Regions from separate parts of the Micromonospora sp. NBC_01740 genome, predicted to be linked through region 1. Evidence: riboswitches for the same ligand, from Rfam matches in the RefSeq annotation. Region 1 holds a riboswitch; each other region holds the start of a gene.
What was found. A riboswitch is a leader RNA that binds a small molecule or an ion and turns the genes downstream of it on or off. The one in region 1 is predicted to bind cyclic di-AMP.
Positions count from the first base shown of each region.

Region 2: linked by a shared signal. The riboswitch ahead of OG989_RS30840 (coiled-coil domain-containing protein) and the one ahead of OG989_RS10025 (coiled-coil domain-containing protein) in region 1 are both predicted to bind cyclic di-AMP.
Region 3: linked by a shared signal. The riboswitch ahead of OG989_RS16855 (C39 family peptidase) and the one ahead of OG989_RS10025 (coiled-coil domain-containing protein) in region 1 are both predicted to bind cyclic di-AMP.

Region 1 covers NZ_CP109150.1:2,078,332-2,085,671, forward strand. The annotation lists gene OG989_RS10015 (helix-turn-helix transcriptional regulator) at 27-368, opposite strand; gene OG989_RS10020 (carbonic anhydrase) at 579-1,331, shown strand; gene OG989_RS10025 (coiled-coil domain-containing protein) at 1,459-2,475, opposite strand; cyclic di-AMP (ydaO/yuaA leader) riboswitch at 2,479-2,610, opposite strand; gene OG989_RS10030 (YibE/F family protein) at 2,777-4,126, opposite strand; gene OG989_RS10035 (metal-sensitive transcriptional regulator) at 4,455-4,757, opposite strand; gene OG989_RS10040 (heavy-metal-associated domain-containing protein) at 4,908-5,117, shown strand; gene OG989_RS10045 (hypothetical protein) at 5,147-6,148, shown strand; gene OG989_RS10050 (heavy metal translocating P-type ATPase) at 6,157-7,340, shown strand, end outside.
Region 2 covers NZ_CP109150.1:7,078,229-7,085,568, forward strand. The annotation lists gene OG989_RS30830 (HelD family protein) at 1-2,077, shown strand, start outside; gene OG989_RS30835 (cation diffusion facilitator family transporter) at 2,154-3,071, shown strand; cyclic di-AMP (ydaO/yuaA leader) riboswitch at 3,225-3,356, shown strand; gene OG989_RS30840 (coiled-coil domain-containing protein) at 3,370-4,455, shown strand; gene OG989_RS30845 (SRPBCC family protein) at 4,532-4,999, opposite strand; gene OG989_RS30850 (1-phosphofructokinase family hexose kinase) at 5,178-6,155, shown strand; gene surE (5'/3'-nucleotidase SurE) at 6,152-6,976, shown strand; gene OG989_RS30860 (STAS domain-containing protein) at 7,035-7,340, opposite strand, start outside.
Region 3 covers NZ_CP109150.1:3,609,929-3,617,268, forward strand. The annotation lists gene OG989_RS16835 (uracil-xanthine permease family protein) at 1-732, opposite strand, end outside; gene OG989_RS16840 (alpha-ketoglutarate-dependent dioxygenase AlkB) at 898-1,533, opposite strand; gene OG989_RS16845 (polysaccharide pyruvyl transferase family protein) at 1,634-2,959, opposite strand; gene OG989_RS16850 (acyltransferase family protein) at 3,269-4,507, shown strand; cyclic di-AMP (ydaO/yuaA leader) riboswitch at 4,826-4,966, shown strand; gene OG989_RS16855 (C39 family peptidase) at 5,195-6,040, shown strand; gene OG989_RS16860 (alpha/beta fold hydrolase) at 6,146-6,889, shown strand; gene OG989_RS16865 (CDP-glycerol glycerophosphotransferase family protein) at 6,957-7,340, opposite strand, start outside.

The DNA of each region.
Region 1 (7,340 bases):
CGGCGTGCCGCCGCCCGGACCCCTCGTCAGGAACGCTCGCTGGCCTCGGCCGGCTCCTGGTCGTCGGCGAAGAGGGCGAGGAGGGCGCCGACCTGCCGGTCCGCTTCGGCGGGGTGTCGGAACCGCCCGGCGGGGTTGAGCGTGTACTCGTTGCGTCGGCCCACCCGGGTGCGGTTCAGGTAGCCGCCGGCCTCCAGGTCGGCGACGATCGCCTGCGCGGCCCGCTCGGTGACGCCCACCTCGTCGGCGACGTCGCGGAGCCGGGCGGTGGGGTTGCGGGCGATGGCGAGCAGCACGTGCCCGTGGTTGGTGAGGAAGGTCCAGTTGCGGGTGCTCCCGTTCTCCCCTGTCGTCGCCATGCCCGCCATCGTATGGCCCCTGCTTCGTGTTTTCCTGCGCGCCCTCGCGGCCGAGGGACGCGCGGAGGCCCGGCCGCCGTCGCACCGGGCCGCCGGACATATGAAATGCATATCACGCATCCCTTGACGTATCTTGCAGTGCGTGTGACGGTGGTGGCAGCCCGCGTCCAGCGTCGGCCCGGGTGACCAGGCCGTTCACGTGAGGTAGCGAGGTGTGGGATGAGTCGTCCCGGATCGCCAGGAACCCAACCGGGCCCGGAGCGGACGCTCCCGGCGCCGGCCACGGGCGGGACCCCGGCCGACGTCGGCACCGCGTTCGCCGTCCCCGCGAGTCCCGAGCAGGCGCTCGCCGAGCTGCACGCCGGTAACCGGCGGTTCGTGACCGGCGCCCCGCGCCACCCCAACCAGGACGCCGGGCACCGCGCCGCGGTCGCCGACGGGCAGCACCCCTTCGCGGTGATCGTCGGTTGCTCCGACTCCCGGCTCGCCGCCGAGATCATCTTCGACCGCGGCCTCGGTGACCTCTTCGTGGTCCGCACCGCCGGGCACACCATCGGTCCCGAGGTGCTGGGCAGCGTGGAGTACGCCGTCACGGTCCTGGGCACGCCGCTGGTGGTGGTGCTCGGGCACGACTCCTGCGGGGCCGTCCAGGCGGCGCGTACGGCGGCCGCCACCGGCACCCCGCCGGTCGGGCACCTGTGCGCCGTGGTGGACGCCGTGGTGCCCAGCCTGCGCCGGGCCGCCGCCGAGGGCGTGGACGACATCGACGGGATCGTCGACATCCACATCGCGCACACCGTCGAGGCGATGCTGGGCCGCTCCGCCGTCCTCGCCGCGGAGGTGGCCGCCGGCCGTTGCGGGGTGGTCGGCATGTCGTACCGGCTGACCGCCGGCGAGGTGCGGACGGTGGCCGAGGTGCCCGCCGCTGCGGCCGACGCGCCGGAGGCGGCGGCCAGCGCCGCGCTCGCCTGAACAACCACCCACCCACCGCCCGCCCGTCACCGCCCTGGCGGGCGGGTCCGTACGACGAGACAGGGCCGCCCCGCGTTCGGCGGGGCGGCCCTGTCCGCGCTCTCGGCTGTGCCGCGCGCGTGCGTGTCTACCAGAGGGACACGTGGACGTGGTCGGTGTGGTTCGACGGACCGCTGTAGGAGCTCCAGCCCGTCGCCGGGAACCAGATCTGTCTGTTCCAGATCACGTAGTAGACGCCGAGCCGGTCGGCGTTGCGGACCAGGAACGCGGTCAGGTTGTTGCCGTACATGTAGGTGTCGTCGTTGTGCCAGGGGGAGAAGCCGCTCTTCTGCAGCGACCAGTCGCAGGCCCGGCCCTTCGGGTGCTCGTAGGGCCCGCCGGGGCGGTAACAGCCGACGAACCGGTTGAAGCCGGCCCGCTTGACCTCCTTGTACATGTGCAGGGTGCGCGCGGTGATACGGCCGGAGGTGGTGGGGTCGGCCTCGGTGGGTGACAGCGGCGTCCAGTCGCCGTCGGCCGCCCGCCCCGGCGCGATCTTCGCCACCGGCGAGGTGGCGACCACCTTGCCGCTGGTCAGCCCTCTGCCGCCGACCAGCGCGAGCGCCTTCTCCGCCTCCCGCTTGCCGCGCGCCATCTCGTTCGTCAGCTTCTGCTGTTCGCGGACCTCGGTGTCGAGCGCCAGCTTGGCCTGCTCGGCGCGGTCCTTGACCGCGTTCACCTCGGCGAGCTTCTTGGAGTTGACCAGGTTGAGCTCGTCGAGGGCGGCGGCGCGCTTGACGAACGAGTCGGGGCTGGCGGTGTCCAGCAGCATGGACACCGCGCCGATCCGCCCGGTGCGGTAGGACTGGGCGGCGATCTGGCTGACCTGGGGAGCCAGCGCGTTCAGTTCGGCCTGCGCCCGGGAGACCTCCAGGGCCAGTTCGAGCTGGCGCTTCTTCGACTTCGCCAGCTTCGCCTTGGCCTGCACGTAGGACCGGTTCCGGGCCTCGATGAGGTCGTCGAGCAGCTTGGGCTCGTCGTCCCCGTGCCCGGAGGGCTTGGGCGGGGTGGGCGCGGCCGCCGCCGGGAGAGGCCCGGCGAAGACCGCCAGAGCGGCGAGTACGGCCACCACGGGCGTCAGCCAGCGGCGTAGGGGTGCCGTCACAGTTTTCCCTTCCGTCGACCGCCGACCGGGTTAGCTGACGGGTTCGGGGCGGAAGTGGCCCCTACCGCTGTCGCGGATTCACCCCACGTACCTGGGTCCCCGGTTCGCCTCGCGGCGATTGGGCGGCGGCACCGCAGGCGCCGCTGCGCGCCTTCGGCGGTGACCGGCAGCGAGGTTACCCGAGAACGCTCCCGGGGATCTACGTCCCTAAGCCGACTAAATGCGTTATTTCGTAATGGCGGACGGTGACCAGTGACGCATTTATCAGGACGAACGTCCTGTTCGGTCACGCTGAGGAGCGTCACCATGCGGTGTCCGTACTTCTGTGCCCATCGGGCCATCCGGCGGGAGCGGCGGACGGCGTGTCCCCGCGCGGCCCGCTGAGGGCCTCCAGCGCCTCGGACCGGTCGGTGGCCGGCCGGGGCGTCGGCGCGGGCGCGGTGGCGGCGCGGTCGGTCGCGTCCCCGCCGCGTCGGCCGGCCGTGGTCACCAGGGCCGCCAGCGCGGTGGTCAGCGGCACGGCGGCGATCAGACCCAGGGTGGCGACCGCGCTGCGGACGATCTCCTGGGCGAGGAACTCGCTGGTGAGAAGTTGGGTCACCGCCCGCGAGTCGGCGGTCAGCAGGAGCAGCACCGGCAGCGAGGCGCCGGCGTACGCCAGCACGATGGTGTTCACCGTCGAGGCGATGTGCGCCCGGCCGACCCGGGTCGCCGCCCGGTAGAGCTGCGTCCGGGACAGCCCGGGGTTGGCGTGCGCCAGCTCGGTGACCGTGGCGGCCTGGGTCACCGTGACGTCGTCCAGCACGCCGAGGGAGCCGATGATGATCCCGGCCAGCAGCAGCCCGTGCAGGTCGACGTCGGCCTGGTACATCGACAGCGTGGTGGCGTCCTCGGAGCCGAACCCGGTCAGGTGGGTCGCGGCGGTGGCGATCGTGCCGAGGACACCGGTCAGCACCAGGCTGCCCAGCGTGCCGAGCACGGCGACCGAGGTCTGCGCCGTCACGCCGTGGGTCAGGTAGAGCACCACGAACATGATCAGAGCGGCGCCGACGACCGCGACCAGCAGGGGCGGGTTCCCGGCGCTGATGCCCGGCAGCACGAAGGTCAGCAGGATGGCGAAGCTCGCCGCCAGGCCGCCCAGCGCGGCCAGCCCACGCCACCGCCCGAAGGCGACGATGGCGGCCGCGAAGAGCGCCACCAGCCAGACCAGCGGCTTGCCGCGCTGGTGCTCGGCGATGTTGTAGGTGCTGGCCGTGGGGTCGGCGGGGTCGGTGAGCTCGACCAGGATGATCTCGTCGTCCACGGCGACGGTCGGCGCGCCGGGGCCCGCGGGCACCGGCGTCTCCACCTGCTGGCCGGCGTCGGGGCCGTCCTGCACCCGTACGGTGACCGTGCCGCAGGGGCCCTGTGGCGCGTCGGGGCTCCCCTCCGGGGTCTCCGGGGCGGGCGGGCACGGCTCCGTCACCACCCGGGTCACCGTGCCGTGGTAGCGGGGCGCATCGGTGCCGGTCGCCGGGTCGGGCGCGTCCCACGGCCACAGCACCAGGGCGGCGATCAGCGTGGCGACGAAGAGGGGCACCACCGTCGCGACGAGGATCCGCCGCACCCTCGGCGGGGCGGACGGAGCGGGACGGGTGTGGTCGGCGCCCATCGAGTGTCTCCCTACGAATCCAGGGCGGGGTACGTGCCGGCGGGGCCGGTCGGTTCACCCGTCGCCGCGTGGCCGGGACGGGGATCGCTTCCGCGTGGCGGTGCGGTCACGTACCGCGGTCCTGGGCCCCCGTCCGGTCGCGGGCGGGCGGTGCCGCCGCCCGGCGGGGCGCGCGGGGCGGGCGGTGCGGAATCCGGAGGGCCACCGGCCGAATGGTAGCCACCCCGGCATCCGGGCGCAGGTCGTGCGGGTGGTGTCGGAGGTGTGGCGTCGGAGGTGTGGCGTCGCCGTGGGGCCGCGCCTCGCCGGGGGCGGGTGCCGGGACGGGTCAGCCGCGCTTCATCAGGCGGCCGACGGCGGCCATCATCTCGGTGGCCATCTCGTCGGCGCGGCCCTCGGCCGCGCCCTCGCGCATGCAGTGCCGGGCGTGCCCGTCGAGCAGGCCCAGCGCGACCTTGTCCAGAGCGGCCTGGATCGCGGAGATCTGGGTGAGCACGTCGATGCAGTAGCGATCCTCGTCGACCATCTTCTCGATGCCACGGACCTGCCCCTCGACGCGGCGCAGCCGCGCGAGCAGCTGATCCTTGCTGGCGGTGTAACCCCTGGTCGGGGTGGGCGTCGGTGTGGTCATGGGGTCGAGGATACCGTACCCCTCGGGGGTATGGTACGTTCGTTCCTGGCCGGGATACCCCCACCGGGTACCGGTACAAGGCACGGGCACCGGTCCGCCTCCGATGTACCCCTGGGGGGTATAGGCTGGGGGCGGCGAGAGGAGAGTTCGATGATCACCACGACGTACCAGGTGCAGGGCATGACCTGCGGGCACTGCGCCACCGCGGTCAGCACCGAGGTCGGCGCGATCCAGGGCGTCAGCGACGTCCAGGTCGACGTCGCCGCCGGTCGGGTCACCGTCACCAGCGAGGGCCCGTTGGAAACCGACACCGTGCGCTCCGCCGTCGACGAGGCCGGTTACGACCTCGTCGGCGCCTGAGATCGGGCACGGGGAAAACGAGGCACACCATGAACACGGCGACGAAGCTGAGCGGTTTCGCCCTCGGCCTCGCGGTGGTGTTCGGCGCGACGTACGGGGTCGGCCGGGTGGCCGACCCCGTGGCGCCGCCCGCCGAGGCCCCGCACGAGGCCGGCGGGGGGCACGGCGAGGACGGCGGAGCCGGACACGGGGGCGACAACGGCGCGGCGGCGCACCTGCCCGGCGGCCTGCTCGTCTCCGACCGCGGCTACACCCTGCGCCCGGTGGACGCCCCGGCCGGGCAGTTCGCCTTCCAGGTCACCGGCCCGGACGGCGGGGCGGTGACCGCGTACGACGTGGCGCACGACAAGCGCATGCACCTGATCGTGGCCCGCCGCGACCTCTCCGGTTTCCGGCACGTGCACCCCGAGATGGCGCCGGACGGCACCTGGCGGGTCGACTCGCCGCTCGCCGGGCCCGGCGTCTGGCGGGCGTTCGCCGACTTCACCCCGACGGGGGGCGAGGCGCTGACGCTCGGCGTCGACGTGACCGTCCCCGGCGCGCTGACCGGGCGGCCCCTGCCCGCCCCGGCGACCAGCACCACGGTCGACGGCTACACGGTGACGCTCGCCGGCGCCCCGGAGCCCGGCCGCACCGCCGAGCTGACCCTGACCGTGAGCCGCGCCGGCGCCCCGGTCACCGACCTGGAGCCCTACCTGGGCGCGTACGGCCACCTGGTGGCGCTGCGCCAGGGCGACCTGGCTTACCTGCACGTGCACCCGCACGGCGAGCCGGGCGACGGGCGGACGCGGCCCGGCCCCGAGGTGAGCTTCTCGGCGGAGATGCCGTCGGCCGGCGCCTACCGCCTCTACCTGGACTTCAAGCACGGCGGCGTGGTGCGTACCGCCGAGTTCACCATCGTCGCCGGCAGCCCTCCGACCGCGCCGGGTGTCCCGGCGGCGACCAGCTCCCCGACGGCGGGCACGCCCGCCGCCACGAGCTCCCCGACCGCCGGCGCCGGCCACGGCGTCCCCGGTCACGGGCACGACTGACGGGAAGCATGATGACCACCAAGCCCTTGCTGACGGCGCCGAACCAGATCGAGCTGGCGATCGGCGGTATGACCTGCGCCTCCTGCGCGGCCCGGATCGAGAAGAAGCTGAACCGGATGGACGGGGTGACCGCCACCGTCAACTACGCCACGGAGAAGGCCACCGTCCGGTACGCCGACGAGGTCACCCCGGACGAGCTGATCGCCACGGTGGAGAAGACCGGCTACACGGCGGCCCTGCCGCCCCCGCCCACGCCCGCCGGCGGCGAACCGGCCGCCGAGCCGGTGGACGAGCTGCGCGGCCTGCGTACCCGGCTGTGGGTCTCGGCCGTGCTCACCGTGCCGGTGATCGTGCTGGCGATGGTGCCCGCCTGGCAGTTCGACTTCTGGCAGTGGCTGTCGCTCACCCTGGCCGCCCCGGTCGTGGCCTACGGCGGGCTGCCCTTCCACCGGGCGGCCTTCATCAACCTGCGGCACGGAGCGGCGACCATGGACACCCTGGTCTCGCTCGGCACCCTGGCGGCGTTCGGCTGGTCGGTCTGGGCGCTCTTCCTCGGCACCGCCGGTACGCCGGGGATGACCCACCCGTTCAGTCTCGCCATCAACCGATCCGACGGCGCCGGCAACATCTACCTGGAGGCGGCGGCCGGGGTGACCGTGTTCATCCTCGCCGGCCGCTACTTCGAGGCGCGGGCGAAGCGGACCGCCGGCGCGGCCCTGCGGGCCCTGCTCGAACTCGGCGCCAAGGACGTCGCGGTGCTGCGCGGCGGCACGGAGACCCGGATCCCGGTGGACCAGCTCGTGGTGGGGGACCGGTTCGTCGTGCGGCCCGGTGAGAAGATCGCCACGGACGGCGTGGTCGACGAGGGCACCTCGGCGGTCGACGCCAGCATGCTCACCGGCGAGTCCGTCCCGGTCGAGGTCGGCCCGGGCGAGCCCGTGGTCGGCGCGACCGTCAACGCGGGCGGCCGGCTGGTGGTCACCGCCACCCGCATCGGCGGCGACACCCAACTGGCCCAGATGGCCCGGCTGGTCGAGCAGGCGCAGACCGGCAAGGCGGCGGTGCAGCGGCTGGCCGACCGGATCTCCGGCGTCTTCGTGCCGATCGTGATCGCCCTCGCGGTGGGCACCCTCGGCTGGTGGCTCGGCAACGGGTCGGGCGGCACCGCCGCGTTCACCGCCGCCGTGGCGGT
Region 2 (7,340 bases), 2.3 Mb from region 1:
GCAGCGGCATCTCGACCGGGTGTACGCCCGACTGGCCGAGCTGCGCCGGTCGGCGGTCAGCGCCGAGAAGGAGGGCTACCGGCTCGCCCGGGTGGGCAACTTCGGGGCGCTGGTCGAACGGGACGCGATGGTGTTCCACGCCGCACGGCGGCGGCACATGCTGGACGCCGAGCACGAGGGCCTGGTCTTCGGCCGGCTGGACCTGCTCGACCGGCAGGTGCTGCACGTCGGGCGGCTCGGCATCCGCGACGACGACGCCTCCACCCTGGTGGTCGACTGGCGGGCCCCGGCCGCCGCCGCCTTCTACCAGGCCACTCCCGCGCAGCCGCTGGGCGTGGTGCGGCGACGCACGATCCAGTCCTCCGCCGAGCGGGTCACCCGGATCGAGGACGACCTGCTCGATCCGGTCGCCGCGCCCGCCGACATGGCGGTGGTCGGCGACGGCGCGCTGCTGGCCACGCTGTCGAAGGCCACCGGCCGGGGCATGCGGGACATCGTCGCCACCATCCAGCGGGAGCAGGACGAGGCCATCCGCTCCCCCGGCTCGGGCGTGACGATCGTGTCCGGCGGCCCGGGCACCGGGAAGACGGCCGTCGCCCTGCACCGGGCCGCGTACCTGCTCTATTCCGACCGCAGCCGGTTCGCCGGCGGCGGCATCCTGGTGGTGGGCCCGTCCTCGGTCTTCGTCGAGTACATCGCCTCGGTGCTGCCCTCGCTCGGCGAGGACACCGCCACCCTGCACTCGCTGGGCACGCTCTTCGCGGGCCTGACCGCCACCCGCACCGATCCGCCGGCGGTGGCGGCGGTGAAGGGCTCGCTGCGGATGCGGCGGGTGCTGGAGCGGGCGGCCCGGGACGCGGTGCCGGGCGGCCCGACCGAGCTGCGCCTGCTCTACCGGGGCGAGCTGCTCCGGCTGGAGCGCCGCGAGCTGGACGGCATCCGGGACCGGGCGATGCCCCGGGGCGCCCGCCGCAACGAGGTGCGCCGGGCCGGCTTCGACGGGGTCTTCGCGGCGCTGTGGGCGCAGGCCCGCAGGTTGGGCGTGGGCCGGCTGCCCGAGCAGCGCGCGTTCGAGGACGAGATCGCCGAGCGGCCGGAGTTCCGGGAGTTCCTGAAGGCGTGGTGGCCCCGGCTGCACCCCCGGCACGTGCTGGGCTGGCTGGCCCGTCCGGACCGGCTGCACCGCTACGCCGAGGGGATCCTCTCCCGCGCCGAGATCCGGCTGCTGACCGACGCGTACGGCAGCCTCGACGCCGCCGGGCTGACGATCGCCGACATCGCGCTGCTCGACGAGCTGGACGCGCTGCTCGGCAAGCCGATGAAGCCCGCCCGGGCGAAGCGGGACCCGTTCCAGCTGGCCGGCGGGGTCCGCGAGCTGAGCACCTTCGCCGACCGGCAGCGCGCCGCCCGCGAGGCGGCGCGGGAACGCCCGGACGACTACCGGGAGTACGCGCACGTGGTGGTCGACGAGTCGCAGGACGTCTCGCCGATGCAGTGGCGCATGATCGGCCGGCGGGGCCGGCTGGCCTCGTGGACGGTGGTGGGCGATCCGGCGCAGACGGCGTGGACGGGGGATCCGGAGGAGCTGAACCGGGCCCGGGACCAGGCGTTGGGCCGGCGCAAGCGGCACCACTTCACCCTCACCACGAACTACCGCAACTCGGCGGAGATCTTCGCGGTGGCGGCGGCCGAGATCCGCCGGCTGCACCCGGACCTGCCGCTGCCCCGGGCGGTGCGCTCCACCGGCGTCGACCCGGTCGCGCTGTCGGTGCCGCCGGCGGAGCTGGAGAGCGCCGTCGTGGCGGCGGCCGACGCGCTGCTCGCCGAGGTCGAGGGCACGGTCGGGGTGATCACGCCGGTGCCGCGCCGCGACGAGGTGGCCGGCTGGCTGGGCGGGCTCGGCGCGCCGCGTTTGCAGGTGGTGACCAGCCTGGAGGCCAAGGGCATGGAGTACGACGGGGTCGTCCTCGTCGCTCCGGGCGAGATCCGGGCCGACCCGGGGTCGGGGGTGCGGACGCTCTACGTGGCGCTGTCCCGGGCCACCCAGCGGCTGACCACCGTCGACCCGATCGGCTGAGCCGCCGTTACTTGCATACATAGCGATGTGAGCATAGATTGAACGCGAATCCGGACGCCTGACGGAGGGTGGGCGCGTGGGCGCAGGTCATGACCACCATCACGGGTCGGTGGCGAATGCCGCGCACCGCCACCGGGGCCGGCTCTGGGCGGCGTTCGGGCTGCTCGCCGGCCTCATGGTGGTGGAGGCGGTGGCGGCCTTCCGCACGGGCTCGCTGGCCCTGCTGAGCGATGCCGGGCACATGTTCACCGACGTGCTCGGGATCGGCATGGCGCTCGCGGCGATCGCCGCCACCCGGCGGGCGGGCGCCGACCCGCAGCGCACCTTCGGCCTCTACCGGCTGGAGGTGCTGGCCGCACTGGCCAACGCCATGCTGCTCTCCGGCGTCGCGGTCTACGTCGTGATCGAGGCGGTGCGCCGCTTCGGCGACCCGCCGGAGGTGCTGGCCGGCCCGATGCTGGTGGTCGCCGTGCTCGGCCTGCTCGCCAACATCGGCGCCTTCGCGCTGCTGCGCTCCGGGGCGAAGGAGAGCATCAACGTCCACGGCGCGTACCTGGAGGTGCTCGGCGACCTGCTGGGGTCACTCGGCGTGATCGGGGCCGCGCTGCTGATCGCCACCACCGGCTGGTGGTGGGCGGACCCGCTGGTGGCGGTCGCGATCGGGGTGTTCATCCTGCCGCGCACCTGGCGGCTCGGGCGGGCCGCGCTGCGCATCCTGGTGCAGGCCGCGCCGGAGCACCTCCAGGTGACCGCGGTGCACGACCGGCTGGCCGCCGTGCCCGGCGTCGCCGAGGTGCACGACCTGCACGTCTGGACGCTCACCTCCGGCATGGAGGTGGCCTCGGCCCACCTGACCATGGCACCCGGCGCGGAGGTCGGCGCGGTGCTGGGCGCCGCCCGGGCCGCGCTGCACGACGACTTCCACATCGAGCACGCCACGTTGCAGATCGAGCCCGGAGCGTCGCGCGGGGCCTGCGGGTCGGTTGAGTGGTAATGAGGACAACCTTAAATCTGGGAGAGTATTGTGCGCTTATGCCGGATTTGACTGCTAGTGGACGTACACCCTCCGTCACCTGCGCTGCATCAGTCACACCGGCACCGGTAGGCTCGGCTTCGGCCTCCGCCAGGCGGCACCCACCGGTGCCGGCGGTGGCCGCCGCCTAATCGCCCGGCGGGGCGAACCGGGGAACCATGTTCGTGGGGTGCATCCGCGTCAGCGGTAGGGATCTTCCGTCCCGAACCCGTCAGCTAACCCGGTCGGCGGCTGACGGAAGGACACGTGAATGCCAGTGATGGCACCTGTACGACGACGTGCCGCCCGGACGGCGGCCCTGATCGCCACGATGCTCGCCCTCGGCGCCGCGGTGGCCCCGGTCACCGCCGCCCCGGCGGCGGCCGCCACCCGGGCCGGCCTGCTCGCCGCGGCCCCCGGCCAGGACGAGGAGGGCGGCACCCCCGCCCTGCGGGCCCAGTTGGAGGCCGCCAGCAAGGGCTACCTCGACGCCAAGCGCGCCCTCGACACGTCGGCCAAGCGGCAACAGCAGCTCGCCGCGCAGCTCAAGACCACCGAGGTCGAGCTGGCCGCGCACACCGCCAAGGTCGGCGAGATCGCGGGGGCGGCCTACCGCACCGGCCGGCTCAGCGTGGCGTCCGCCCTGCTCAACAGCAGCTCGCCGGACGGCTTCATGGACCGCGCCGCCGCCCTCGACGCGGTGGCCGCCAAGGAGGACCGGGCCCTGCGCGAACTCCAGGAGACCCGGGACCAGGCCACCCGCACCAAGCTCGCCCTGGACGGCGAGATCCGGGAGCAGCGCAAGCAGGTCACCGTGATGGCCAAGCGCAAGGAACAGGCCGAGCGGGCGCTGACGGTCGCCAACCGCGAGCAGCAGCAACAGCGGCAGCAGTCCACGGGGGCGGGCACCTCGCCGGGCGGCACCTCCAGCAAGACGGCGAAGGCGGCCCCGCGCAACTCCGACGGCTCCTGGCCGCGCGAGTCGTGCAGCGTCAACGACCCCACCCCCGCCAACGGCTGCATCACCCCGCGCACCCTGCACGCGCTCAACCAGGCCAAGGCGGCGGGCTTCACCCGCTACGTCTCCTGCTACCGCCCCGGCGGCTCGGGCGAACACCCGAAGGGCCGGGCCTGCGACTTCGCGGCCCAGAAGGGCGGCTTCGGCGGCGACGCCACCGGCGGCGACCGGACGTACGGCAACAACGTGTCGGCGTACTTCGTGCGCAACGCCGACCGGCTCGCCGTGCTCTACGTGATCTGGTACAGGCAGATCTGGCTGCCCAGCAGCGGATGGAAGTCGTACAGCGGGGCCAACGGCGACCCGTCCAGCGACCACACCAACCACGTGCACCTGTCGGTCTACTGACGCCCGCGCCCCGGTGCCCCGCCCGTCGCGGGTCACCGGGGGCGCGACGGCCACCGCGGCCGGGACCGTCCGGCGGTCAGTCGGCCGGCGACCCGGGCGGGCCCGTGTCGAGGGCCGTGGCGAGGCGGGCGGCCAGCCCGAGGTGGGCGGCGCGGGCCTGGCGGAACGCGTAGCCGAAGAGCGGCGCAGGCGCGGCGAGGGTGATCTCGACCTCGATGCGGACCACGCCGTCGGGCTCCGCCCGCAGCCGGGTGTGGTTGCGCACCGTGGTGGCAGGCCACTGCCGGGCCACGGTGACGATCTCGTCGGCATCGTCGACGAGGACGTCGGCCCGGTAGGTGATCGGCAGGCGCACCGGCCCGGCGGCCAGTCGATCGGTGATGTCGTAGCTGGCCCGCGCGCCAGGACGGGGCGGCACCCGGCGGACCCGGACGATCAGCGGGTGCAGGTCCTCCTGCCGGGTGGGGTCGGCGAGCAGCGCCGCGGCGTCCGGGAGGGAGCAGCGCGCCTGGACGGTGTAGCTGAAGGAACTTCGCCTGAGCACGCCGTCTCCCCAGCGTCGGTGGTCGCCCGATCGTCGCGCATGCCGGGCGCCCTGGCAACGCCGCGCCGATCCCGCCCGGAGTCCGGACGCCCGGCCGCCGACCACACTACGGTCAGCTGGTGGATGGTCACGGCACGTGTCGACCGGCGGAGGATGGGCGCATGAACGGGTACGACGGATGAGCGGGCACGTGATGGTCTTCGCGCCCACGCCCCGGCTGACGGTGACCGTCGACCAGCCCAGCGAGGCGCCGGAGCTGCACCTGCACCCCGGCGGGCAGGGCGTCTGGCAGGCCCGGATGGTGATGTCGCTCGGGGTCGACGTGGTGCTCTGCGCCGCCCTCGGCGGCGAGATCGGCCAGGTGCTGGAGCCGCTGCTGGTCAGCGAGGGGGTGCACCTGAAGGTGGTGGTCCGCGACTCCGGCAGCGGCGGGTACGTGCACGATCGGCGCGAGGGCTCCCGGCAGGAGATCGTGGACGTGCCCGGCCAGCCGCTCAGCCGGCACGAGCTGGACGAGCTCTACAACCTGGCGCTCGGCGAGGGGCTGCGCGCCTCGGTCAGCGTGCTGAGCGGGCCGAACGAGCCGTCCCTGGTCCCGGCCGACCTCTACCGGCGGTTCGCCGCCGACCTGGGGGCCAACGGCAGCCGGGTGGTGGTCGACCTCTGCGGCGAGCACCTCGACGCCGTGCTGGACAGCGGCGTCTTCTTCCTCAAGGTCAGCCACGAGGAGCTGATCGCCGACGGCCGCGCCGACGGCGAGGACGAGGAGCAGCTCACCCGGGCCCTGTACGACCTGCACGCCGGCGGCGCCGAGAACGTGGTGGTGAGCCGGGCCGACAAGCCCGCCCTCGCCCTGGTCGACGGCGAGGTCTTCGAGGTCGAGATGCCCCGGCTGGAGGCGGCCGACCCGCGCGGGGCCGGCGACTCGATGACCGCCGGGGTGGCGGCAGTGGTGGCGCGCGGCGGCGACGTGCGCACCGCGATCCGTACCGGCGCGGCGGCCGGCGCGCTGAACGTGACCCGGCACGGCCTGGGCACCGGCCGGCTCGACTCGATCACCGGCCTGGTCGACCGGGTGCGTCTCGTACCGGCCGGCAGCCGGCCGCAGGAGCGGACCAGCCCCGACGAGCTGGCCGAACGGGCGGCCGAGCGATGACGCTGCGGATACTGGTCACCAACGACGACGGGATCGCCGCGCCCGGCATCCAGGCGCTGGCGCGGGCGGCGGCGGACCGGGGCCTGGACGTGGTCGTCGCCGCGCCGCTGGAGGAGGCGAGCGGCACCAGCGCCGCGATGACCGCCGTGGAGCGCGACGGGCGCGTGGTGGTCCACGAGCACCCGCTGCCGGAGGTGCCGGGGGTGCCGGCGTTCGCGGTCGGCGGCTCCCCCGGCTTCATCGCGCTGATCGCCGTGCACGGCGCCTTCGGGCCGCCGCCGGCGGTGGTGCTCTCCGGCATCAACCGGGGCGCGAACGCCGGACGCGCGGTGCTGCACTCGGGCACGGTGGGTGCGGCCTTCACCGCCGCCGCGAACGGCTGCCGGGCGATGGCCGTCTCGCTCGACGTGCTCTCGGCCGGGGAGGCCACGGCTGCCAGCGGGGGTGCCGCGGTGGCCGCCGCCGCCCGGGTACGCGACGCCGAGCGACACTGGCCGACCGCCGCCCGGGTCGCCCTGGACCTGCTGCCCCGGCTCACCGCCGGGCCGGTGGAGAGCGTGCTCAACGTGAACGCTCCGGACCTGCCGCACGGCCGGCTGCGCGGGGTGCGCCGGGGCACGCTGGCCACCTTCGGCCAGGTGCAGATGACGGTGGCGGAGGCCGGGCACGGCTTCGTCCGCACGTCGCTGGAGGAGCCGGGGCAGGCCGTGCAGCCCGGCACCGACCTGGCGCTGCTGGCCGAGGGGTACGCCTCGGTGACGGCGATCCGCGCGGTCACCGAGGTGGCGGACGTCGACCTGTCGGGCCTCGGCGACACCTGAGCGGCCCGCCTCCGACCTAGCGGCCGGAGCGGAACCGTCGACGACGGCGGGGGCGGGGTCAGGCGCCCGGGAGGACCTCGGGGGTGGGTGCGCCGGCGTAGTAGGGCTCGGGGGCGCCGAAGAGGCCGAGCAGGCCGGTCACCCAGAGCTGCCGGTGCACGAAGCGGCTCGGCTCGGTGACGACGAGCTTGACGCCGCTCACCTCGGCGGTCTGGAAGCCGGCGACCATCGCGCTGATGCCGACCGAGTCGATGAAGGTGACGAGCCGCATGTTCAGCTCGATCCGACCGGGGCGCCCCTTGGTCAGGACCTCGGCGATCGCCTCGCGCACCTCGTACGCGGTGTCGACGTCGATCTCACCCCG
Region 3 (7,340 bases), 1.5 Mb from region 1:
CGGTGCGTGGAACTCGGGCAGGCCGACCCAGGCGGCGTCCCGCAGGCCGTCGACCGCCTTCGGGTCCAGGTCGCCGAGCACGGCGGCGAGGACCCAGCCGACCACCACCCCCAGCAGGATGGACAGGCGGGCCAGGAAGCCCCGGAAGGCCACCGTGGCGAGCAGGATGGCGGCCAGCGTCACCACCGCGATCAGCGGCTGCGCCTTCACGCCGGTGCCGCTCCCGTCGCCGTCCCAGGCGACCGGGGCGAGGTTCAGGCCGATCAGCGCGACGATCGCCCCGGTGACCACGGGCGGCATCAGCGCGTCGATCCAGCGCGACCCGGCGAGCTGGACGACCAGCCCGACGGCGGCCAGCGCCACGCCGGCGACGACGATGCCGCCGAGCGCTGGGCCGATGTCGCCGCCGGCCTTGGCCGCCAGCACCGGCGCGATGAAGGCGAAGGACGAGCCGAGGTACGAGGGCAGCCGGTTGCCGGTGATCAGCAGGAACAGCAGCGTGCCGAGCCCGGAGAAGAAGAGCGTGGTGGCCGGCGGGAAGCCGGTGATGAGCGGCACCGTGAAGGTCGCGCCGAACATCGCGACGACGTGCTGCACGCCGACGCTGAGGGTGCGCGGCCAGGAGAGGCGTTCGTCGGGGTGGACCACGTCGCCGGGGCGGATGGACCGGCCGTCGCCGTGGACCGCCCACGCGGACCAACGGGAGCGCGGCTCGGTGGAGGACTGGGTCATGGAACGCCCTTCGCGTCGTGAAGAGGTGACGGGGGCGCAGGTGAAACCCAGGAGTCGTTTCTAGCAGAGGCCCGGCTCGGCCCGGCCGGTGGCCCGGCAGGGGTTCGGCAGGTGGCATGGGCGGGCCCGTCCGGGCCCGCGAACCGTTGCCGCCAGTCGGGCGGGTCAGGCGACGCCGGCGGGGCGGAACTGGACGCTGACGCGGGGCCCGACGGGGCGGGTGGTCTTGGGCACGGCGTGCTCCCAGGTGCGCTGGCAGGAGCCGCCCATCACCACGAGGTCGCCGTGGCCGAGTGGGAAGCGCAGGCTGTCGCCGCCGCCGCGGGGCCGCAGCAGCAGTGCGCGCGGCGAGCCGAACGAGACGATGGCGACCATGGTGTCGGTGTGCGCGGAGCGGCCCTGGGTGTCGCCGTGCCAGGCGACGCTGTCCCGGCCGGAGCGGTAGAGGCACATGCCGGCGGTGACGAAGGGCTCGCCGAGCTCGGGGGCGTAGTGCCGGGTGAGGGCGGCGCGCGCCTCGGTGAGCAGCGGGTGCGGCAGCGGGCGGTGCCCGGCGTACCAGCAGAGCAGCCGGGGCACGTCGACCTCGGCGTCGTACATCGTGCGGCGCTCGGCCCGCCAGGGGACGTCTCGCAGCAGGACGTCGAAGACCTGGTCGGAGCCGGTGACCCAGCCGGGCAGATGGTCGACCCACGCGCCGTGGGTGAGCGGGTGCCGGCGCAGCCGGTCGGCCAGCGGGCTCAGCGACGGTCCGGCGGCGGTGAGGTCGAACATCGACGGCTGGTAGGCGGCCCCGGTCATCCGCCCAGCGTACCCGCCATGTTGGTACAGGTGTACGGACGCCTTGCCCGCCCGCCGGTCGCCGGCGAGGGCCGGCCGGCCGGGCGGTGCGAACCCCGCCTCAGCGGCTCAGTATCCGGCGCACCCGGCCACCGATCACCTGCTTGACCCGGGTCTGCAGGCGCTGCCCGCGCAGCGTCTCCGTCTCCTTGCGCAGCTCGACGTTGCGGTCGCGCAGCCACTGGATCCGCTCCCGCAGCGCGTCGGGGGCGGTCGCGGCGGCCGGGCGTACGGCGGGCGGGAAGGCGGTGGAGCGCACCTGCGCGTCGAACCGGGCCGCGCTGTCGCCGTCGGCGAAGGCGTGGCCCAGGTCGTGCTTGGCGAGGAAGGCCAGCATCGTCTCGTAGCGTGACCTGTGGCCGGCGTTGAGCGCCGTGTAGTCCGCCTCCGCGTAGAGCTGGGCGGCGTCGACGTCGACCGGCACGTCCTTCATGACCCGGTGCGGGATCTCGAAGTACCGGGCGAGTTCCAGGGTGCGCGAGTCGTGCGCGAAGAGGTAGCCGGGCGTGCCGGCGATCAGCGCGGTGATGGTGCCGTGGATCCGGGTGCCGAACGCGAACTCGAATCCGGAGAGGTAGTCCATCCAGGTCCAGGGGTCGACGAACATCCGCACCTTGTCCTCGGTGAACAGCGGGTGCGAGGTGTGGATCGGGATCTTGCTGGTCCTGCCCCGGTCCCCGGGGGCGTCGCCGTAGAGGAGCGTGCCGAGCGTCTTGAGGTCCTGCGGCAGGTAGCGCAGGTTCGGGTACCGCTCGTGGTGCCGGGCGATGATCTCCGCCATCGACGTGACGTACGGGGAGACGGTGAGCGCGAGCCTGTCGTCGGGCGACAGGGACGCCTTCCTCTTCTCCACCCGCAGGCTGTCGCCGTGCAGGAACATCGACGGGCAGCCGATCACGTCGACGGCCGAGAAGCCCAGTGTGCGCAGGTAGTCACGGGTGATCTCGCCGCGTACGCCGATGCTGTGCGAGCGGTCGAGGACCGCCCGTACGAACCGGGTCACGACGTCGTCGATCGGGCGGAGGTACTCCCGGTCGCCGTTGATGTCGGTCTGTACGCCCACCCCGAGCACCACCACCGGGATCTTCAGCTGCTCGATGAGCTTCGTCATGGCCTCGACGCGGTGGGCGTAGCTGCGGCGGAAGGCGTTGGCGAGCGGTACGACGTAGACGTCGTACCGCTCGTTGATCATGTCGGCGTCGCGCGGGTCGATCCTGAACTCGGTCGAGGTGATCTCGGCGGTGGCGGTGCGCAGGAGCTTGTGGGCGGCGTGGCTGAAGACGAGGTTGCCGTTGTTGTCGCCGATCCAGTTCCGCTCGTGCGTCTCCTCCGGCGAGTAGACGTCGAACGGGCCCTTCTTCGCCCGCATCAGGATTCGCTGGTGCATTCGCCCGCCTCTCGTCACCTCCGGGTCTGGGAATACTAGCCACCCGATCGGCCGGAACCCGGATGCCCGCCACCGCCGTCACGGATGGGGACGCAACGGTCACGGAGGGACGGGAGGAACGGGACTCCCCCACGGGACAGAACGGGCACTCGCGGACGGGACGGAACAGAGCCTCAGGCCCGGCGGGTAGGGTGCCCGGCGGGGCGGCGCCGACCGGCGGACCGCCACGGGCCCCTCGGGGGCGCCTGAGGACGGGGTCGAGGAGGAGACGTACGTGCTGGTGACCCTGCGGATCGTCGGGATGCCGGCATGAACGACGCCGCGACCGTCGCGCCCGCCGCCCGGCCCGCGTCCCCGGCCAGCCGCCTGCCGTCGCTGACCGGGCTGCGCTGGGTCGCCGCCCTGCTCGTCTTCGGGTTCCACGTCGCGACGATGGGCATCATCGCCGAGCCCGGCCAGAAGGCCGTCGTGGACTGGGCCTTCGCACTCGGGCTGTCGGGCGTGCAGTTCTTCTTCATCCTCAGCGGCTTCGTGCTGGTCTGGTCGGCCCGACCCACCGACACCCGTCGGGCGTTCTGGCGGCGCCGGGTGGCCAAGATCTGGCCGAGCCACGTGGTGCTGTGGGTGGCGGCCCTGGCGGTCGCGGCCTGGTTCGCCGACCCCGTGGACCGGTTCGTCGCGGTGGAGAACCTGTTCCTCCTCCAGGCGTGGGACCCGCGGCCGGGCCACTTCTACAGCATCAACACGGTCAGCTGGTCGCTGTCCTGCGAGTTCTTCTTCTACCTCTGCCTGCCGTTGGCGCTGCCGCTGATCCGCCGGGCCCGACCGTGGGCCCTGTGGGCCGTCGTGGTCGCGGTGCCGCTGCTCATCCTGGCGCTCTGGCCGGCCCAGGCGCTGGTGCCCGAGGAGAGCCGCTGGTGGTTCACCCAGATCTTCCCGCCGGTGCGGTCGCTGGAGTTCTGGATGGGCGTCGCCGCCGCCGAGCTGATGCGGCGTGGCCGGTGGCGCGGGCCGGGCCTGCCGCTGGCCAGCCTGCTCTTCGTGGCGACCTGGGTGGTCGCCGCGCAGTGGGTCCGCGCCGAACTGTGGGCGGCGCTGCTCTCGGTCGCGTACATCCTGGTCATCGCCGCGGCGGCGGACGCGGACGTGCGCGGGCGGCGCTCGCCGTGGCGGTCCCGGCCGATGATCTGGCTGGGCGAGGTCTCCTTCGCCTTCTATCTGGTGCACGTCCTCGTGATGATCACCGTCCTGCGGCTCACCGGCGACTGGGGCGTCGGCTTCACCGGCTGGTCGGGGCTGGCGGTGGTGCTCGGCTTCCTGCTGGTCAACCTGGCCCTGGCCGGCCTGTTGCACCGTCTCGTCGAGACGCCGATGATGCGGCTGCTCACCCCGCGCAGGCCGGTCCGGACGCCGCGGGACGGGGACGGCGCCGGGCAGGACCCCGGCGGCCCCGGGGCGACGCCGGGGGATCGGGGCAGCGCCGTGCCGCGCCCCCGGGCCGCCGGCCCGCAGGACGACCACCGACCGACGTACGCCGACTCGCGCTGAGCGCCCCGGCGACCGGAGTGTCCGCCGACGAAATCCCGGCCGTTTCGGTGACGCCGGTCACCACGTCGGCGAACCGGTCATCGGGCGCGGCCCGGTCGATTCCTGCCGGGGTTTCGGCGCCGATGTCCGCCACTTGTCCCGTTGTCGCCCGGAGGTGCGCGCAGAAACGGTCGTCCCATTGAGTCGCGTCAGTGGCGAAGTGCCCGCAAAAATTGTCTGCCGATCAAGGTTTAGGCAGGTGGGACGGGGTTGGCAGGGCGCGGACCGGCCAGTAATGTCGGCGCGTCCGGTGCGGTACCCGATCGCCAGAGGCGACGCCGCGCCGACCCGCCTAATCGTGAACGACGAACCGGGGACCCAGTGCTCGTTGGGGTGAATCCGTGGGCCGTGGGCCCGTGGTAGGGCGTTCTTCCCGCCCGAATCCGTCAGCTAACCCGGTCGGCGGTGTCGGAAGGAGTTCCATCGTCATGCCACACCCGTACACCCCTCGGTTGTGCCGCCGTCTCCACGGCGCCGCGGTGACCGCGCTCGTCCGCCCGCAGGTCATGAGCTGACCCACCGGTCACCGTCCGTCGCCCGGCGTCCCGGGCGCATCCCCTGAGTGGCCCACCACCCGCCCGGACGCCCGTCCGCGCGGTCGGTCCGCCCTGCCCTCGGCGCGGACCGACGGCCGCTCACCCCGAGCCCGTGGAGGAAACCGTGAAGCACCACCTCAAGCGACAGCTGCGTCGCCTCACGTCCGAGCGTCCGTACCAACTGGCCGCCGCGTCCGCCGCGGCGCTCGTGCTGGCGTCAGGCACGGGCGCGCTGCTGGCCGGAACCGACGAGGCCCCCGCCGCCGCGCAGGCCCCGGTGGCCGCGACCGAACTGCGGGACGACGCGTCGGCCTCGCGCAGCCAGGCCCGGGTCGCGCCCGCCCCGTCCAGCGCCGCCCCGGCCGCGTCCAGCGCCGCCCCGTCGGCCAGCGCGTCCAGCGCCGCCCCGGACCCGGACCTGACCCGCAAGCCGGAGCCGCCGAAGCCTCCGGCCGCCAAGAGCCTGGACTACGACTACCAGGCCCAGACCACCTTCTACAACTGTGGTCCGGCGGCCGTCCGGCACGCCCTCAGCGCCGCCGGCATCGCGCGCAGCCAGGACGCCCTCGGTGCCCAGCTGGGCACCGACCAGATGGGCACCGACTCGGCCCAGGACACCACCCGCGTGCTGAACGCGGTGGTGAAGGGCGACCCGTACCGGACCCGGATGATCCCCGGTGGCGCCGCCACCCCGGCCCAGATGGACCGGCTCCAGGCCGACGTCGTCGCGGCCATCACCGACGGGCGGGGCGTCGTGGTCAACGTCGCCGGCAGCGCCACGGACACCGACGGCGGCTGGCACTCCTTCCCCGGCGGCCACTACATCGCGGTGGTCGGCTACCAGGACGAGGGGCGGCTGGTGAAGATCGCCGACTCGGCGAACCCGGCGACCGCGTCGTACTGGATCAGCACCATCGCCCTGGCGAACTGGGCCGCCACCCGCGGCTACTCCGCCTGAGCGACGCCGTCGGGCGTCGGCTCCCCACCCGGGGGGTCGGCGCCCGATGTCGTGTCCGGGTCACGGCCCTCGCCCGCGGCGTCCGACGGGTGGCACACTGCGCCCATGGTCGATGAGTCGGGTGAGCGGGACGGCCGGCGGGTGCTTCTGCTGCTGCACGGCATGGGCGCGACCGGCGACGTGTGGCTGCCCTGGGCGCCGCTGCTGGAGCGTCGGTGGGCGGGGCGGTGGCTGGCGCCCGACCTCGCCGGCCACGGCTGGTCGCCGCCGTTGCCGGAGTACTCCTTCCCGGGGCTGGCCGCGCGGATCGGCGCGGGGCTCGCGGCGGGGGACCGGCTCGTCGTGCTGGGGCACTCCCTCGGCGGGGTGGTCGGGCTGGCGCTGGCCGCCCGGGGCGCCGGGCTGCCCGTCGACGCCGTCGTCGGGCTCGGCATCAAGGCCGTCTGGTCGCCGGCGGAGCTGGCCAAGGCGGGTGAGCTGGCGGCCCGGCCGGTGACCTGGTTCGCCAGCCGGGACGAGGCGGCCCGCCGCTACCTGCGGGTGGCCGGCCTGACCGGGCTCTTCGCCCCGGAGCACCCCGTCGTGGAGGCGGGGCTGCGGCAGGTCGACGGCCGCTGGCGGCTGGCGATGGACCCGGCCGCGTTCGGCGTGGGCGCGCCGGACCTGCCCGCCCTGCTGGCGGCGACCGACGTGCCCGTGCTGCTGGCCCGCGGCGAGCACGACCCCATGGTCACCGACGCCCAGCTCACGGAGCTGGGGGTGCCGGTCGCCACCCTGCCCGGCCTCGGGCACAACGCCCACGTCGAGGCCCCCGAAGCGGTCCTGGACCTCGTCGAGCCGTACCGCTGACGGTGCCCCGCGAACGGCCCGACCCGGAGATCCGCCGTCGCGACCGGTGTGCCTCCCGAACGGTGCGTCAGGTGGCGGGGGAGAGGGTCGCCTCGTCCGGGTCGAGCGGCAGGCCGGTCGCGCCGCCCGTGCGCGGGGCGGGCGTCTTCCAGCCCTCGTCGAGCTGGCGCCGTGCGGCCTCCAGGAACGCCTCGGCGTACGACTCGGCGGGGAAGTCGCCCAGGTAGCGGCTCCGGGTGACCCACCGCGCCGAGGCCAGCGGATCGGTGTCCAGCAGCGCGGTCAGCACCTCGTCCACGTTCGCCATGTCGCGCCGCAGCACGTAGCCCGACCCGGCGAGCGGGAACTGCTCGGGGAACCGGTCGCCGGAGTCCACCATGTCGGTCACCGCGTACGGCTTGCCGGAGTAGAGGTAGTCGGAGATCACCCCGGACACGTCGGAGACCAGCGC